Regions from separate parts of the Delftia sp. UME58 genome, predicted to be linked through region 1. Evidence: predicted binding sites of a transcription regulator. Region 1 holds the regulator's gene; each other region holds the start of a gene.

Region 1 (5,869 bases):
TCGCAGCCAATACGCGGCCCCAGGGCCCAAGTCCGGCCCCAGTTGTTGCTCAACGGCACCAGAGGCTGGGCTTGTAGATCAGGTCCATCCACAGCGCCCACACGGCCACGCCCACCAGCATCAGGCCGGCCAGGCGCGTGCCCCATTCGGCGCGCAGGCCGTTCAGGCGCTGCCGTCCCAGCCGCCACAACCAGGGGCCGGCCACCAGCCACAGGCCGCTGCCCGCACCAAAGGCCGCCATGGCCAGCGCGCCCTGCAACGGGCCGCCGCTGAGCGCGGCGACCAGCACGGCCGAATACAGCAGTCCGCAAGGCATGAGCGCCCAGGCATAGCCTGCCGCCAGCGTGCCGCCCGGCGCCGACACCCAGGGCTGCACGCGCCGCCAGGCGGCGCGGCCGGCAGACTCCAGCCAGGCGGGCTGGCGGGCCTGCACCATCATGGCCAGGCCCCAGGCCATCACGGCGACATGGGTCAGTGTCCAGAACGGCTGCAGCGCCGTGGTCTGGCTGGTGAGCCAGGACAGGCTCTCCATGGCCATGGCCGAGGCAGCGCCCAGGCTGGCATAGCCGGCCAGACGTCCGCCATGGAACAGCGCCGTGCGCAGCCACAGCCGGCCTTGCAATCCATGCACGGCCACCACCTGGGAGCCGCCGCCCCGCCCCGCCCCGCCCGTGACCACGCCGCAGGGCGCCGCGCACATGGCAAGGCAATGGGGCCCGCCGACGAGCCCCATGATCAAAGCGGTCCAGAGCAGCGACAACAGCATGGGGCCTAGATGATCCTCGAAAACCGCGCCCGGTTCTTGTCCGCCTGCAGATATCGGTCAAACAGCATGGCCACGCCGCGCACGAAGTACCAGCCCATGGGAGTGACCTGGAAGCCCTCGTCGCTGATCTGCACCAGGCCCTTGGCCTGCAGGTCCTCCAGGGCCGCCATCTCGGGCGCGAAGTACTCGCGAAAGCCCAGCAGCCAGGCCTGCTCCATGGGTTCGAACAGCACGGCGCCCTGGCACATGATGGCCATGATGACGGCGCGGCGCACCAGGTCGTCGCGCGACAGCGCCAGGCCCCGCACCACGGGCAGGTGGCTGGCGTCGATGGCGTCGTAGTACTCCTCCAGCGTCTTGGCGTTCTGGCTGTAGCTGGCGCCCACCTTGCCGATGGCCGAGACGCCCAGCGCGATCAGGTCGCAGTCGGGCTGGGTGCTGTAGCCCTGGAAGTTGCGGTGCAGCCGGCCCTGGCGCTTGGCCACGGCCAGCGAGTCCTCGGGCAGGGCGAAGTGGTCCATGCCCACGTAGACATAGCCACCGTCCATGAATGCGGCGATGGAACGCGACAGCATGGCCAGCTTGTCGGCCCCCTGCGGCAGATCCTCGGCCGCAATGCGCCGCTGCGGCTTGAAGCGCTCGGGCAGGTGGGCATAGGCATAGAGCGCGATGCGGTCGGGCCGCAGCGCGTTGACCTGGGCCAGCGTGCGCTCGAAGGATTCGGGCGTCTGCTTGGGCAGGCCGTAGATCAGGTCCACGTTGATGGAGGCAAAGCCCAGCTGCCGCGCGGCCGCCACCAGCTCGAACACCTGCTCTGCCGGCTGCACGCGGTGCACCGCGATCTGCACCTGCTCGTCAAAGTCCTGCACGCCGAAGCTCAGGCGGTTGAAGCCCAGCTCCTTGAGCACGGCCAGGCGCTCGACGCTGACGGTGCGCGGATCGACCTCGATGGAGTATTCGCCGCCCGGCTCCAGCTTGAAATGCTCGCGCAACAGGCCCATCAGCGTACGCAGCTCGTCGTCGGAGAAGAAGGTGGGCGTGCCGCCGCCCAGGTGCAGCTGGCTGACGGTCTGGCCCTTGCCGCAATGGGCCGTGTGCAAGGCCATCTCGCGCGCCAGGTAGTCCAGGTAGACGGCGGCGCGATCGTGGTGGCGCGTCACGATCTTGTTGCAGGCGCAGTAGTAGCACAGCGACTCGCAAAAGGGCACGTGCACATACAGCGACAAAGGCATGGCACGCGCTGCGGTACTCGATTTGCGTTGTTGCAGCGCCAGGATATAGTCCTCTGCACCAAAGGCCTCGACAAAGCGGTCGGCGGTAGGGAACGAGGTGTATCGGGGCCCCGGTACGTCAAAGCGACGCAGCAGCTCTGGGGTGACAGCGGTCATGGGTTTTTCCTCTAATACCTTGACTGTGCCGCAGCACATCGGTCATGTCCTTGACTCATATCAAGAGTTGTTTGAGGCACTGCTGCGACAATTTGATCCAACTCATCGCAATCCACGAGGTCACCGCCGGCACGCTGTGTGCCGCTGATGTTTATCACTCCATGAACCTTCAGACCATCAAAGCCTCCTGCTCCAACTGCAACCTGCGCGAACTGTGCATGCCCATGGGCCTGGATGCCGAGCAGATGCAGCGCATCGACGACATCGTGGCCACGCGCCGCAAGGTCAAGCGCGGAGGCCTGCTGTTTCGCAACGGCGAGGCCTTCACCTCGCTGTACGCCATCCGCACCGGCTTCTTCAAGACCTGCGTGGCCACCGAGGACGGACGCGACCAGGTCACGGGCTTTCAGATGGCCGGCGAGATCATCGGCCTGGACGGCATCGTCAACGACCACCACACCTGCGATGCCGTCGCGCTGGAAGACGCCGAAGTCTGCGTCATGCCCTTCGACAAGCTGGAAGACCTGTCGCGCGAGGTCACGGCCCTGCAAAACCATGTGCACAAGGTCATGAGCCGCGAGATCGTGCGCGAGCACGGCGTGATGCTGCTGCTGGGCAGCATGCGCGCCGAAGAGCGCCTGGCCGCCTTCGTGCTCAACCTGGTGCAGCGCCTGCATGCGCGGGGCTTTTCCAAGTCCGAACTGGTGCTGCGCATGACGCGCGAGGAAATCGGCAGCTACCTGGGCCTGAAGCTGGAGACGGTGAGCCGCACGTTCTCCAAGTTCGCGGACGACAACATCATCGAGGTGCGCCAGCGCCATCTGCGCATCCTGGACACGGAGGCGCTCAAGCGCATCGTCAATAGCCAGCAGTGCCAGTAAGGCTGCAGGGGCTGCAGGCATTCATCCGCCAATGAACAAGGCCCGCGACAGCGGGCCTTGTTCATTGCGGCCGGCGTTCTCTCAGTCCCGCCCCAGCCCCTGCATGGCCAGGTCCGGTTCGGGCTCGGAGACCACGCCGTCATTGAGATCGCGGGCCGAGCGGCCCAGCATGGTGGTCATCAGGCTGGAGAGCATGGTCACGCCCCAGAAGGCGAAGAAGGCCAGCGTGTAGATGCCCTGGCGCGACCAGCCCAGGTCGCCGAGCCAATGCAGCTGCAGCGGATCCACAAAGGCAAAAACCAGCATCTCCATCACGGCGGCGGCCAGAAAGGCAGGCCAGGCAATCCACATCCAGCGTTGGGCCAACATCAGCGATCTCCTTGTGCTGTAGAGGGGGTCGCCTTCATTGTGCGCCGCGCCAACGCCTGGCGCCAAGCCCCGAAGCGCCCTGCGCGCCTGTAGGAAACCCTCACCCGTCGCACATGCCGGAGATGCGATCCGCCATGCAAAAAGGCCGCGACTGCGGCCTCGTGAGGGGGCTTGGCGCGGTCAGCGGTCCGTGGGATGGTCGTGCGCTGGCGTGGCCGCATGGTTGCGACCGGTGACGGCGGGCGCCATGCTCTTGGGCACTTCGCGCACGCCATCGGCACGCTCGTTGATCGTGATGCCGTTGCGGTAGTAGTCGGGGTCGATCACGGGATCGGCGCCATTGATGGCGATGATGGCCGTGATCACGGCGGCCACCACCACGGCGGCCGGGCCTGCCACCACCAGCCAGACATGGCCGAACTTCCACCAGGGCTTGCCGGCGTCGGGATGCGAAGCGGCCTGGGCGGGTGCGGGAACTGGGGGACTGGAAGACATGGGAAACCTCTTTCTTTCAGGCGGCAGGCGCGGACCGTGCCGCGCCTGCCAGGAACATCACCGGGGAACGAGGAACACGGCCTTTTCGGACGTGCGGCCCGCACCCGCTTGCAGGGCATCGATATCGAAGAATACGGTGTGCGAGCCCGGCTCGGCAGAACCGTAGGGAATCTGCAGGCGCGCTGCAATGCCGCGCGTCTCGGCCGGGCCGACCTCGACTTCCTGCTCGGACGCCAGCTCCAGCCCGTCCAGGCCATGGGCGCTGATGCGGTAGCGCTGGGCCTGTTCGGTGGCATTCATGATCTGCAGCCGGTAGACATTCTCCAGCTTGCCGCCCGCCACGATGCGCGACAGCGAGGCACGGTCGCGGATCACGTCCACCTTGACCGACTGGCGCAGCGCCAGGCTCACGATCATGGCCACGCTCAGGCCGACCAGCACGGCCGAGTAGATCAGCACGCGCGGACGGAAGATGCGGCGCAGCACCTGGGCGCGGCGCCACAGGCCGGCCATGGCGTTCTGCGTTGTCAGGCGGATCAGGCCGCGCGGGTACTCCATCTTGTCCATGATGGAATTGCAGGCGTCTATGCACAGGCCGCAGCCGATGCATTCGTACTGCAGTCCGTTGCGGATGTCGATGCCCACGGGGCAGACCTGCACGCACATCTTGCAGTCGATGCAGTCGCCCAGGCCCTGGGCCTTGTAGTCCACCTTCTTGGTGCGTGGCGCACGTGGCTCGCCCCGGCCCGTGTCGTAGCTGACGATCATGGTGTCCCGGTCGAACATGGCGCTCTGAAAGCGCGCATAGGGGCACATGTATTTGCAGACCTGCTCGCGCATGTAGCCCGCGTTGCCGTAGGTGGCAAAGCCGTAGAACAGCACCCAGAACATTTGCCAGCTGCCCTGCAGCGCCAGCAGCTCGCCGCCCAGTTCGCGGATGGGCACGAAGTAGCCCACGAAGGTAAAGCCGGTCCACAGGGCAATGGCAATCCACAGGAGCTGCTTGAGCGACTTCTTCCAGAGCTTCTCGAAGGTCCAGCCGTTCTTGTCCAGGCGCATGCGCGCGCTGCGGTCGCCTTCGACCTTGCGCTCCACCCACATGAAGATTTCGGTGTAGACCGTCTGCGGGCAGGAAAAGCCGCACCACAGGCGCCCGGCCACGGCCGTGAACAGGAACAGCGCCAGCGCCGAGATGATCAGCAGGCCCGCCAGGTAGATGAAATCCTGCGGGTACAGCACCAGCCCGAACAGGTAAAAGCGCCGCGCGCCCAGGTCGAACAGCACCATCTGGCGCTGGCCCCACTCCAGCCAGGGCAGGCCGTAGAAAAGCAGTTGGGTGAGAAACACCAGGGCCCATCGCCAGCGTGCGAAGACACCGCTGATGGAGCGCGGGTAGACCTTCTTCTCGGACTCGAACATCGACACCAGCTGGCCCGGATCCGGGTCGGCAGGCGTGATCGGAATGACTTTGCGGGGAGGCTTCCCGGCGCCATCCCCGTTCTCGGGCTTCATGGTGGGTTCCTTGGTTTTTTTGGAATATCTGAAAACTCAAAAGGCAAAAAGGCGGCGCCGCAGCGCCGCCCTCTGTCCTTATTGACGGACTGCGCCGTCTTTGTGCGACATGCCCCAGACATAGGAAGCGAGCACCGCGATCTGCGCCTCGGTCAGCTTGTCCTTCTGGGCAGGCATCTCGTTGTGCTTGCCGTTGTTGATCATGGCCGTGATGGCGGCCTCGCCCCAGCCGTGCAGCCAGATGTCATCGGTCAGGTTGGGCGCGCCCAGGGCCTGGTTGCCCTTGCCGTCCATGCCGTGGCAGGCGGCGCAGGCCGTGAACTTGGACTTGCCCAGCGAGGCCTTGAGCGAGTCGTGCGGGCTGCCCGACAGGCTCAGCACATAGTGCGAGAGGTTGCGCACATCGTCGGGCGTGCCGACGGCAGCGGCCATGGGCGGCATGATGCCGATGCGGCCGC
Region 2 (5,869 bases), on a different contig from region 1:
GGCACGGCCTTCTTCAACTGGGCCAACCGGCTCATGCTGTCGCTGGGCGAGCCACGGACCACGGCTTGAGGGCGCACGTCCTCACCACAGGCCCAGCAGCTTCCACCAGGCACTGCCGACCACGGCAAAGATCAGCAGCTCGATCACGCACATGGCCGCACCCACGCGCCACCAGTTGCCCAGCGTGACATAGCCGCTGCCGAAGATGATGGGCGAGGTGCCGGTGGCGTAGTGGGTCAGCGTCATCATGATGGCCGAGCCGGCCGTCATCATCAGCATGAAGGGCACGACATAGTCGGCCGGAATCAGCTGCGCGCCCACGGTCAGGAAGGCCAGCATCATCGCGCTGATGTGGGCCGTGGTGCTGGCGAACAGGTAGTGCGAGAACACGAACACGCCCACCAGGATGGCCGCCACCGACAGCCAGTCCAGGCCGCTGGCGACGATGGCGTTCTTCATTCCCACGGCAAACCAGGACACCACGCCGAGCTTGTTGAGCTGCTCGGCCAGCATGACCAGGGCGCCGAACCAGACCAGGGTGTCCCAGGCGCTCTTTTCGGACAGCACATCATCCCAGTCGATGGTGCCGGTGATGATCAGCACGAACAGGCCCAGGAAGGCCACCACGGTCGGGTCCAGCACGAAGGCCGGGCCGAACAGCATCTGCGGCACGTTGGCCCACAGCAGCAGCATCAGGCCGAAGGTGCCCAGCATCACGCGCTCCTTGCCCGACAGCGGTCCCATGCGGGCCATCTCGCTGCGTGCATATTCCACGGCGTTGGGGGTGGCCTTGAGCTCGGGCGGCGACAGCAGATAGATCACCAGCGGCATCAGCAGCAGGCACAGCAGGCCCGGCAGCAGCATGTACAGCGCCCAGGTGGTCCAGCTCAGGTGCAGGGCCTGGCCCGTGGCCTTGGCCACGAAATCCACCACCAGCGGGTTGGGCGCGGTGGCGGTCAGGAACATGGCCGAGGTGATGGGGTTGGCGTGGTAGTTGACCAGGGCCAGGTAGGTGCCCACCTTGCCCTGCGTGCCCTTGGCCGGGTCCGACTCGAAGGCATTGGCGATGGACTTCATGATCGGGTGCACGATGCCGCCGCCGCGCGCCGTGTTGCTGGGGGTGAACGGTGCCAGCACCAGCTCGCAGATCGCCAGGCCGTAGCCGATGCCGATGGTGCGCTTGCCCAGCAGGGCGATGAACATCAGGCCGATGCGGCTGCCCAGCCCCGTCTTCTTGAGGCCGCGCGAGATCAGGATGGCCACCACGATCAGCCAGATCAGCGGGCTGGAAAAGCTGCTCAGCGCATCGGTGACGGCACCCTTGGACGAGCCGGAGGTGACCTGGGACAGCGAGACGATGACGATGGCCATCAAGGCCATCACGCCAATGGGCATGACCTTGAGGATGATGGCCACGATGGTGGTCAGGAAAATGGCGACCAGCTGCCAGCCCTTGGGCGTCAGCCCCTCGGGCACGGGCACCAGCAGCAGGCCGAACAGCACGGCGGTGGCGATCAGTGCCGGCACCAGCCGGAACGGCACGGCCGCCTTGAAATAGCGGAACAGCGAGGCGATCTTCTCGAGCATGTGGATCCTTTGCGTTGCCGGAGCGGCGCCGAGAGAGCATGGCCTGCCGGGAGCAAAAGCCCACCAGCCTGCACGGGCACTGGCGGCCGCGCCGCATGACTGACATCATGATGCAGTGCAGCATGAGCCCGGCTTCCGGCGGGCGCCTGCGCCACCGAAGTTTGACAGGCATCAAGGCCGCGCCAGTAAACCTGGCGACCCAGGCCACCGAGCCCCACCCACATGACAGCATCCCCGGACCGGGTGTCTTTCGCCCCGGTGTACCCATGCAGTGAAAAAAGGAGAAAAGCCGACATGCCAGCCAACCGATTCTTGCCCGAGGAATGGGAATGCCGGCTCCAGGAAATCGACCTGGAGATCGCCCGCCACGCCGTCATCTGCAAGATCCCGCTGCTGCAGGCCGGCGTGGTGGAGCGCGTGCTGGCCAATGACGCCAGCGTCTGCGGCGCCGAGCACGATGCCGCATTCAAGACCCTGCGAGGCCTTCTGTGCATGCACTACACCGAGCTGCTGCACATCAGCGAAGTGCTAAGCCCCGAGGTCGCCCAGGAAATCGCCCACCGCGTGCGCCTGCGGCTGGGCCAGCGCATCGGCAACCAGCTGGGCGGCTGATGCCGGGCTGTCAGCCTGGCCTTTGCCCTGGCGCGAGGGCATGAAAAAAGGGCTACGACACTGTCGTAGCCCTTTTCAATTTGGTTGCGCGAGAAGGATTTGAACCTCCGACCTTTGGGTTATGAGCCCAAAGTTCTCCCTCGGCATAAATTAGAAGTCCAATAAAATCAGCGCGTTAGCTTACCTTGCCTACCTTTAGTTTACCGTGGATTACTGAAGTAAGTGCAGCAAAATTGCAGCAAGTTTAGAGAAAATCTAGGGCTCCTATGTAAGGCAGGGGCACAGGAGGGAGGTCTCGGTAAAAAAGAACGATCGTGCTGAAAATGAAACTCGAGCTATACGAGAGGCAGTCGTCATGACTGCGCTACTCGCATAGACGATGAATCCTCTCCTGATCTCTCCCGCCGAACTGGGCAAACTCGTCGGCTTGGCAACTAGGACGATCTACAACCGGATCAACGAGAGAGGTGACCTGCCTCCCGTGCTGCGCCTAGGGCGTTTGCCTCGATTCGCGCTTGACGACGTCCATGTATGGATCGACGCGAAGCGCACCTCCGAGACAGCCACAGCTACCGCCGCCCCGGCCCGCCGCCGCCCCGGCAGGCCAACTAAAGCAGAGCAGATTGCTCGCCGGGGGCGTGCATGATGAAGGAACTGACACATGCGCGAATGGCTCAACCGTTTGTCCATGCCCCACTTTTCCGCAGTTTCGCTAAGGGCGAGCAGCAACGACTGAAGCTTGACGTTCGATACAGTGTGAAAGAGTCTTGTGTCAGCTTCCATTTCTGGGGGCCAGAGCCGCTGGGTGCAATGGACTTGCGTGTACTGCAAGGGCTTGTCGCTGTCGTAACGAGCCAACGCCCACGTGACGGTGGGGTGAAGCAGTTACTGCGCGATGGACGAGCAGGACGTGCCAGACTGGCACTCAAACACGACGCACTGGAACAGCCCACTATCGCTGCGCGGTTTCGTCTTTCCGCACTCGCTCAGACCATCGGCTACGCCCGCCCCAGCGGACGCATGCGCGCGCTGCTAGAGCAGTCGATCAAGCGCATCTGCGCGATCACCGTCTATGCAACACGGCCAGGATACCGTGCGGCATATCACATCGCTGGCTTTAGCCAAGACACGGAAACTGACGAATTCGTCGTCAGCCTGAACCCCTGCATCACCGCTGCGGTACTCGGAAAGAACGAGTATCTGCGCGTTGATCTTCAAGAGGTGCGCAGGCTCAAGAGCGATGCCACGCATCTGATTCACAGTCGCCTTCATTGGATCAATCACGGCTCGAGCAAATTGCTTACTGTCGACACCCTCTGTGGGTACGCCTACGGCGATGCCCATGCCAGTCCCAGCGGTGTGCGGCAGCGCCGGAGAACTGTCAAGAAGTCGCTGGAAGAACTGAGGGGCATTGGCTGGGGTTGTGAAGAGACTGCCTCAGGTTCGGGAAAGTACATGATCACCCGCCCCCCAGGCCCGAGCAAACCGTTCAAAGCTGCGTCATAACGCTCACGTTGCTGCGTCATAACACTCACGTCGCTGCGTCGTATCACTCACTCGACCGATAAGGTCTGAGCGAGAAAACTGCCAGCCACCACTGGCAGTTTTTTACGCCGCGCCGACGCGTGCTATTTCCAGTCAATATTTCTTCGATGTAAGTTCTAGAGCTTTTTTTCTCATCAAAGGATGCTGCCCTGCGACCTCCTGCTTTGCTATGTTTTTTGCAGCATCATCGCCGCTGACGCGGCTTCTAGCCCTCCATCCTCGCGCCACTGTCTGCCATCCTGGTTGCGTTGAGCCCGATCCGCCTGCGGCGGTTTTGCTTACCAAGAGAGGAGTCAGGGGGCGAAGCTCCCGAACCCTATACGCATCTTTATTGAAGGCCGCCAAAGGGCCATAGCAGGCCTGGGGTGATGATGGCGAAGAGGAAGATAGAGGTCCAGACAAGCCCAAAAGCGCCAGTGGGGGCTCCGCTCAAGATGCGATAGAAGGCGCAACTGCGGGGGCAGGGGATGGGAGAGGTCCCCAAGCGCAGCCTCCGGAGAGCTATGCCCTCCTAGACGTCAGTCGCAAGTAAAGACTCGGCTTCAGCGACGAGGTCCGCAGCCGAGCAGTTGAGCGCCCCCGCAAGCCTCAGGATCATCTGAAATGTCGGCTGCCGCTTTCCGCTCTCGAGCCATGAAACGTAGACGCGTTCAATCCCCGCCTCAAACGCAAGCTTCTCTTGTGTCAGCCTCGCATCTTTCCGGCGGCGGCGTAACGCTTGCCCGAACGCCACAGCTGGCTCCATTCATTGTCCCTCAACTGAAAGAGAGGGACGCTATGCATGCGGGTAAATAAAGTCTTTATACTTTCGTATACATTTGGTAAGATCAAGTGAAAAAAGGAAAGGTAGACTCAATGATCCCCCGTTTCTTGAGAGCAATCATCAGCCTGTCCGCCGTTGTGGCGACCATGGGATGCACAACAACAACGCCCCCAGCAGCATCAAGCCTGGCAGCAGACCAGAGCACGCGAAAAGTTCAGGTGAACACCGCCCGCACGATCAAAGACAACTGGGTGCGAGGTCGGTTGTTTGCAGTGATCGGCCCGAAGGGAGACTCGTGGGAGCTAATAAGTGTTCACACGACATATCCAGCCCGTAGCAAGCAGCAAGAGGTATTTCTGATAACCCGCGACCTCGCTGCATGGGAGACCACCATCGCCCCGGAGAAAAGCTGTACTGACGGCGAAACGGGTTATTCGGTGTGCACCAGTTCGTTAGCGAAGCGGGGATTCTTTGGGGCTAAGCACTACGATGCGACCTCTGTGCGCAAGGCGGTGAACTCGATCTCAGAGGAGCAAGCAAGGGCAGTGATTGCGGCGTTCATTGCGGCCGAAACGGCGAGTAACAGACGCGAAGAGGAAGAGCAAGCAAAACGCCAAGCCGCTTGTTACGAGCGCCACAACGCAAGGACTCGTGAAATCGAAGCTGCCGCAGGACCAGCGATGGCAGCTGCAATTGCAGGAAAACAACTCAACCTGATGGAGCACACAAACATACTTCGCGCACAACAACACGTGTCGGCCAATGTTGCTTGCGGTTTAACGTACAACCCACCCCAAAAATAGCCCACCCGCCACACGACTGCGCGCCTTAAAAGCCGTTAAACCACGGAGATGCGCTCCCCGTGGTTAATCTTCTGCATGTAGAACAGCATGGGCAGCTGACCTGGATAGCCGTGCTGCTTGGCCTCTTGGCACAGGCGCCATGACTGCCCTCGCACGCCGTGGAATCCGGGCTGGGCGGCAATGCGCGCAAGCAGCTCACTGACCGCTGGCCAGCGTCGCCTCGCCAGAGGCTCGGCCAACAGCATGTACAACTCCTGCATGGCGTCCTTCGGACGGCGCCAAGTCCACCGCGTTCCGCCCTTGTGGGCATATCGGGTCAACTCGTATCCAAGCCACCGAAGTTGGGGCTTGCTGTATATGCTGCAAAGACGTTCATGGACCTCCAGCTCGCCCTCCGTGAAAAGCATCATCCAGTGGGCTGTGCTGGCACCTGCCGGAAGGTACAGCGAGAGTACCGCGTTCGCCTTGCCGTGCTTCCTACGCGTCATCCGCTGTGCGGGCGAGGCGGCGACTGCGTAGCAACGGTGGAACTTGCTGACCAGCGCGGGCAGCTTAGCGG
Region 3 (5,869 bases), on a different contig from region 1:
GCCGAGCACGCACGCGCCTATGCCAAGGCCGGCCGCGCCAGCGCAGAAGGCGCGGGCGCCACGCCACTGGCTCCAGTGCCGCAGGCCACGCGGCAGGTGCTGGCCAACCATGCCTCGCTGATGTCCACCTGGGGACTGCGTGCCACGCCGGCCCTGGTCTGGAAGGATGACAAGGGAGTGGTGCAGGTACGCACCGGCCTGCCGCCGGGCCTGCTCGAAGAGGTCATGGGGCCGCGTGGCAGGAAATGACGAGGGCGACCATGAGCACAAGCCGTTCTCCCGCCGCTTCCACCTCCTCCAACGACTGGAGCGACCTGTTCCCAACCCGGCCGGATGCGCCGCCGCTGCGCATCGTGCTGCATGCGCCCACACCCGGCGCCCTGGCCCGTGCACGCAGCAATCTGGCCAACCTGCGCCAGGACCGGCCCGGTGCCGAAGTCCGCATCGTCATCAACGGCCCGGCCGTCGAGGCGCTGCTGGACGCCGCGCCGGGCACGCCGCAGCATCTGGATGCAGAGGCCCTGGCCCATGCGCTGGTCTGCCCGAACACGCTCAAGAAGCTGGGCCGCGAGGCGCCTGCCGGCATGCGCGTGCTGCCGCAGGGCGGGATCGAGTCACTGGCCCTGCTGCAGCAGTCGGGCTGGTGCTACGTGCGCTGCTGAGCGGCCTGCGCCAGCGAGGCCAGGCAGCGCGCCTGCCATTGGTATTCAGGCTCGAAGGACTCGCGGTCCGTGACGGCGCCGTGGCCGCCCGCGCCATAGACCATGGCATAGGCCGCATAGTCGGCCGCCTGCAGCGCCCGGCCCGCCAGGCCATGGGCCGTGGCATAGGTGGCGGACACGGCGGCATGGCCGCAGCCGTCGAGGGAGCGCGACCCCTGGTGGTGGTTGGCCAGGCTGGCCGCCTCGCGGGCCAGGCGGTCCAGCTCCTGCCTGTCGATCTGGCCGTCCAGGTAGCGGCGCAGGCCTTGTGCGCAGCGGATGACTTCGGGGTCTTCCAGCAGGTGCGAGATACGGTCCACGCAGGCCTGTGTGAATTGCAGCCTCAGGTGCTCGCCGGCTTCGGCGGCAAGGTCCAGTTCCGAAGCAAGGCTGTTCAGGGCATGGTTCATGGAGAACTCCTTGGCAGTGGCGACACAAGCAGCGTAGACCGGGGCCGCGCACGGAAACAAGAGGGTGATTTCCGATACGCGCCCCGCATTCCCGAGGAATGCAGTCACCCTGTTAACCCCGTCTTAATCCCTGCGCCACACGCTATGGACTGCCTTGGGCGCCTGTCCATGGCAGGCCGTCGGTGGCACTTTGCAAGCACTCGGCAAGCACTCGGCAGCCACTCGGAAAGCCCATTGCTTGACTCACATCAAGCCGCCAAGGCCCTGAATTTCATATATTAAATTCAATATAAAAAGCATATTTTTAATGCTTTATTGAGTTTGAGCGACCACGATCCGTGGCCGCAGGACGATGAAAGACAGGCCATGCCAAAAACATCCCGCGCCGGCAGCGGCTGCAACGACTGCAGCTGCAAGCCCTCCACCCAGGACATCCCCGCCCCTACCCTCTCCCATGCGCAGCCCGCCGCAGGCAAGCGCGGCTTCCTGCAGGACCTGCTGGCCGCCGCCATGGCGGCCGTGGCCCTGCCCGTGGCGGCGGCCGCGCCCGGCAACCCGGGTTTCCAGCCGCCACGCCGCCCCGGCCAGGCCGGCAGGCGCTACGGAATGCTGGTGGACCTGCGCCGCTGCATAGGCTGCCAGGCCTGCACCGTGAGCTGCTCCATGGAGAACCTGCCGCCGCTGGGCCAGTTCCGCACCACGGTGCTGCAGTACGAGGTGCAGCATGCGGGCAACGAGGACCTGCCGCCGGCCATGCTCAACCTGCCGCGCCTGTGCAACCACTGCGACAACCCGCCCTGCGTGCCGGTCTGCCCCGTGCAGGCCACCTTCCAGCGCAGCGACGGCATCGTGCTGGTGGACAACGAGCGCTGCGTGGGCTGCGGCTACTGCGTGCAGGCCTGCCCCTATGACGCACGCTTCATCAACCACGAGACGCAGACCGCCGACAAGTGCACCTTCTGCGAGCACCGCCTGGAAGCCGGACTGCTGCCGGCCTGCGTGGAAAGCTGCGTGGGCGGCGCCCGCGTGATCGGCGACCTCAACGACGAGGGCAGCGAGATCCGCCAGCGCATGCGCGAGCACGCCAGCGACCTCAAGGTGCTCAAGCCCGCCATGGGCACGGACCCGCATGTGTACTACCTGGGATTGCCCGACGCCTTCGTCGACGGCGTGGACGGGCAGGCCAGCGTGCGGCTGGTCACTTCCCACTGAACGCAAGGAGCACCCCATGCACATCGTCGAACTCCTGACCCCAGCCTACGAATCGGCCTGGCTGCCCTGGGCCGTGCAGTACTTCTTCCTGGCCGGCATTGCCACGGGCGCCGCCCTGCTGGCCGCCGCCTGCGCCTGGGCGCCGCGCGCCAGCGCCATGGCGCGCCTGCTGCCGGCCGCCGTGCTGGTGCTGGCCGTGAGCGCCATCGCCGCGCCCGTGTCGCTGCTGGCCGACCTGCACCAGCCTGCGCGCTTCTGGCATTTCTATGCGCACTTCACGCCGTGGTCGTGGATGTCGGTGGGCGCCCTGCTGCTGCCGGTCTTCGTGGGGCTGTCGCTGGCCTTCGTGCTGGCCTGGTGGCTGGGCCGGCCACAGTGGCTGCGCTGGCTGGCGCCGCTGCTGGCCGTGTCGGCGCTGACCATCACCGCCTATACCGGCGCCGAGCTGATGGCCGTGCGCTCGCGCCCGCTGTGGAACACGCTGTGGGTGCCGCTGAACCTGGCGCTCACGGGCTGGCTGGCCACGGTGGGCTGCATGCTGGTGACGGCGCGCTTTCTGCCCGCCCGCCACCGCCCCGATGCCGGCGCCCTGCAGGCGCTGCGCATGCTGGGCCTGGGGCTGGCGCTGTGCCTGCTGGCCATGGTGGCGGTCTGGGCCGTTGCCGGCTGGCTGGGCCAGGGCCGCTCCTTCCAGGCGGCGCTGCAGCTGTGGCAGCAGTTTCCGGTCTGGCGCCTGAGCATGCTGGGCTCGGCCGTGGCCGGTGCCGCCTTGCTGTGGGCCCTGGTGCGGGGTGGGCAGCGCATGGCCTGCCCGCGCTACACGCTGGCGCTGGGGCTGGGCCTGGCCGCCGCGGCCTGGGCCTTCCGCTGGGCGCTGTTCATGGGCGTGCAAGGCGTGCCCAAGTACGGCGCGGGCCTGTACATCTACCACATGCCGCTGGGCGGCGACGGCCTGCTGGGCATGCTGGGCGTGGCCGGCCTGTGCATTGCACTGGTGACGCTGGCCACCTGGGCGCTGGAGCTGTTTCCCGCGCGTTCGGCCACGGCCCGCGCCCTCTGACACCGCCGCCCTGACGACCCCTCACCCATCACGGAGCGCGGCCCGCCACCGGCCGGCCGCGCCACAGAAAGCCATTCATGATCGACAAGAAGAAACTCTCCCAAGCTCCCGAAGATTCCCTGGATGCCGAGGCCACACGCCGCCGCCTGCTGCTGCGCGGCGGCCTCACCGCCGGTGGGCTGGCCGCCTTTGCGGCCGGCTACGGTGAAACACTGGCGCGCGGTGCCAAGGGCCTGGTCGCAGGCACCTCGGGCACGCCCACGGCCAGCGCCACGCGCGGCAATTCGCTGACGCCCGAGTTCCGCATCGACCCGGCCACGGGCGCGCTCGCCACCCAGCCCGGCCAGGTGGTCAGCCCCTCCAGCTGCCTGGGCTGCTGGACGCAGTGCGGCGTGCGCGTGCGTGTCGATACCGCCAGCAACCGCATCCTGCGCGTGGCAGGAAACCCCTACCACCCGCTGGCCACCACGCGCCCGGCCGCCATGGAAGAACCCGTGCGCGAGGTCTACGCCAAACTGGGCAAGGAGCTGGGCCTTGAGGGCCGCGCCACGTCCTGCGCGCGCGGCTCGTCCATGCTGGAGCACCAGAACGCGCCGCACCGCGTGCTCACCCCGCTCAAGCGCGTGGGCCCGCGCGGCAGCGGCCGCTGGCAGAGCATTTCCTTCGAGCAGCTGGTGCAGGAAGTCTGCGAGGGCGGCGATCTGTTCGGCGAAGGCCAGGTCGATGGCCTGCGCGCCATCTGGGACCCCAGGACGCCGCTGGACGCCGACAACCCCGAGTTCGGCCCGCGCTCCAACCAGTTGCTGGTGACCGACGCCTCCAACGAAGGCCGCGCCCAGCTGCTGCGCCGCTTTGCAGGGCCGTCCTTCGGCACCGTGAACGTCAGCAACCACGGCGCCTACTGCGGCCAGAGTTTTCGCGTGGGTGCGGCAGCGGCCCTGGGCGACCTGCCCGGCATGCCGCACGGCAAGCCCGACTGGAGCCATGCCAGCTTCGGCCTGTTCATCGGCGCGGCGCCCGCGCAGTCCGGCAACCCCTTCCAGCGCCAGGGCCGCGAGCTGGCCGAGGCCCGCTCGCGCGAGGACAACCGTTTCCGCTACGTGGTGGTCTCGCCCGTGCTGCCGACCTCGTCCAGCCTGGCTGCGGGCAGCGGCAACCGCTGGCTGGCCGTCAAGCCGGCCAGCGACCTGGCCCTGGCCATGGCGCTGATCCGCGTCATCCTGGACGAGGCGCGCCATGACACGGGCTTTCTCGCCCAGCCCGGCCCGGCCGCCATGCAGGCGGCGGGCGAGGCGTCCTGGAGCAATGCCACGCACCTGCTGGTCAACGAGCCCGGCCACCCGCGCCATGGCAGCTTTCTGCGCGGCGCCGACCTGGGCTGGGCCATGCCCGCGCCAGCCGAAGACGGCAAGCCGGCCCAGGATGTGTTCGTGGTGCAGCGTGCCGATGGCAGCCTGGCGCCGCACACCCAGGCCGAGCCTGCACAGCTGATGGTGCGCACCCGCGTGGCCGTGCCCGGCCTGAAGGCCGAAGGCGCGGACCAGGCCCCCGAGCTGTCGGTCTGCTCCTCGCTGGCCAAGCTGCATGAGCAGGCCAGCCTGAAGACGCTGGACGAGTACGCGGCGCTGTGCGGCGTGGCGCGCGGCGAGATCGAGGCGCTGGCGCGCGAGTTCACCAGCCATGGCAAGCGCGCCGTGGCCGATGCGCATGGCGGCACCATGAGCGGCGCGGGCTTCTACACCGCCTACGCCATCAGCATGCTCAACACCCTGGTGGGCAACCTCAACGTGCAGGGCGGCCTGGTGCTGGATGCCGGCCCGTTCGGCCCCTTCGGCCCCGGCCCGCGCTACGACTTCGCCAACTTCGACGGCAAGGTCAAGCCGCGCGGCCTGGCGCTGTCACGCCACCGCCAGCCCTACGAGAAAAGCGCGGAATTCCAGCGCAAGCGCGAGGGCCAGCCCGAGGGCGCGAAGGACTACCCCGCCGCCCAGGCCCCGTGGTACCCGGCCGTGGGCGGCCTGTCCAGCGAGATGCTGGCCAGCGCGCTGGCCGGCTACCCCTATCGCGCCAAGGCCTGGATCAACCACATGAGCAACCCCGTCTACGGCATTGCGGGCTTTCGCAACGCGCTGGTGGACGATCTCAAGGACCCGAAGAAGCTGCCGCTGATCGTCTCCATCGACCCCTTCATCAACGAGACCAGCGCGCTGGCCGATTTCATCGTGCCCGACACCGTGACCTACGAGAGCTGGGGCATCTCGGCGCCCTGGGCCGACGTGGTGGCCAAAAGCTCCACCGTGCGCTGGCCCGTGGTGCAGCCCGCCGTGGCGCGCACGGCCGGCGGCCAGCCCGTGAATGTGGAGAGCTTTCTCTTCGCCGTGGCAGAACGGCTGGGCATGCCCGGCTTTGGCGAGGCCGCCATCAAGGACGCCCAGGGCCAGCCCCATGCGCTGCGCTCGGCCGAGGACTTCTTCATCCATGCCCTG

What was found. The regulator FNR, encoded in region 1, switches genes on or off when oxygen is low (the NO sensors DNR and NnrR bind a similar motif). The targets are predictions, from matches to a motif close to TTGATNNNNATCAA.
Region 2: a site for FNR is predicted at 1,749-1,762, ahead of A9976_RS00510 (DASS family sodium-coupled anion symporter). Genes of this name have one in related genera too.
Region 3: a site for FNR is predicted at 1,350-1,363, ahead of dsrO (sulfate reduction electron transfer complex DsrMKJOP subunit DsrO). Genes of this name have one in related genera too.

What each region holds. Positions count from the first base shown of each region.
Region 1 covers NZ_LZZV01000020.1:179,314-185,182, reverse strand. The annotation lists gene A9976_RS08160 (sulfite exporter TauE/SafE family protein) at 50-766, opposite strand; gene hemN (oxygen-independent coproporphyrinogen III oxidase) at 772-2,154, opposite strand; gene fnr (fumarate/nitrate reduction transcriptional regulator Fnr) at 2,316-3,035, shown strand; gene A9976_RS08145 (hypothetical protein) at 3,117-3,404, opposite strand; gene A9976_RS08140 (FixH family protein) at 3,585-3,899, opposite strand; gene ccoG (cytochrome c oxidase accessory protein CcoG) at 3,957-5,411, opposite strand; gene ccoP (cytochrome-c oxidase, cbb3-type subunit III) at 5,490-5,869, opposite strand, start outside.
Region 2 covers NZ_LZZV01000003.1:89,944-95,812, reverse strand. The annotation lists gene A9976_RS00515 (alkylhydroperoxidase domain protein) at 1-69, shown strand, start outside; gene A9976_RS00510 (DASS family sodium-coupled anion symporter) at 82-1,587, opposite strand; gene A9976_RS00505 (hypothetical protein) at 1,882-2,199, shown strand; gene A9976_RS00500 (AlpA family transcriptional regulator) at 2,579-2,845, shown strand; gene repC (replication protein C, IncQ-type) at 2,842-3,705, shown strand; gene A9976_RS00490 (helix-turn-helix domain-containing protein) at 4,256-4,489, opposite strand; gene A9976_RS00485 (hypothetical protein) at 4,600-5,310, shown strand; gene A9976_RS00480 (hypothetical protein) at 5,346-5,869, opposite strand, start outside.
Region 3 covers NZ_LZZV01000014.1:53,040-58,908, forward strand. The annotation lists gene dsbG (thiol:disulfide interchange protein DsbG) at 1-249, shown strand, start outside; gene A9976_RS05780 (hypothetical protein) at 261-662, shown strand; gene A9976_RS05785 (hypothetical protein) at 647-1,111, opposite strand; gene dsrO (sulfate reduction electron transfer complex DsrMKJOP subunit DsrO) at 1,478-2,323, shown strand; gene nrfD (NrfD/PsrC family molybdoenzyme membrane anchor subunit) at 2,340-3,383, shown strand; gene A9976_RS05800 (tetrathionate reductase subunit A) at 3,461-5,869, shown strand, end outside.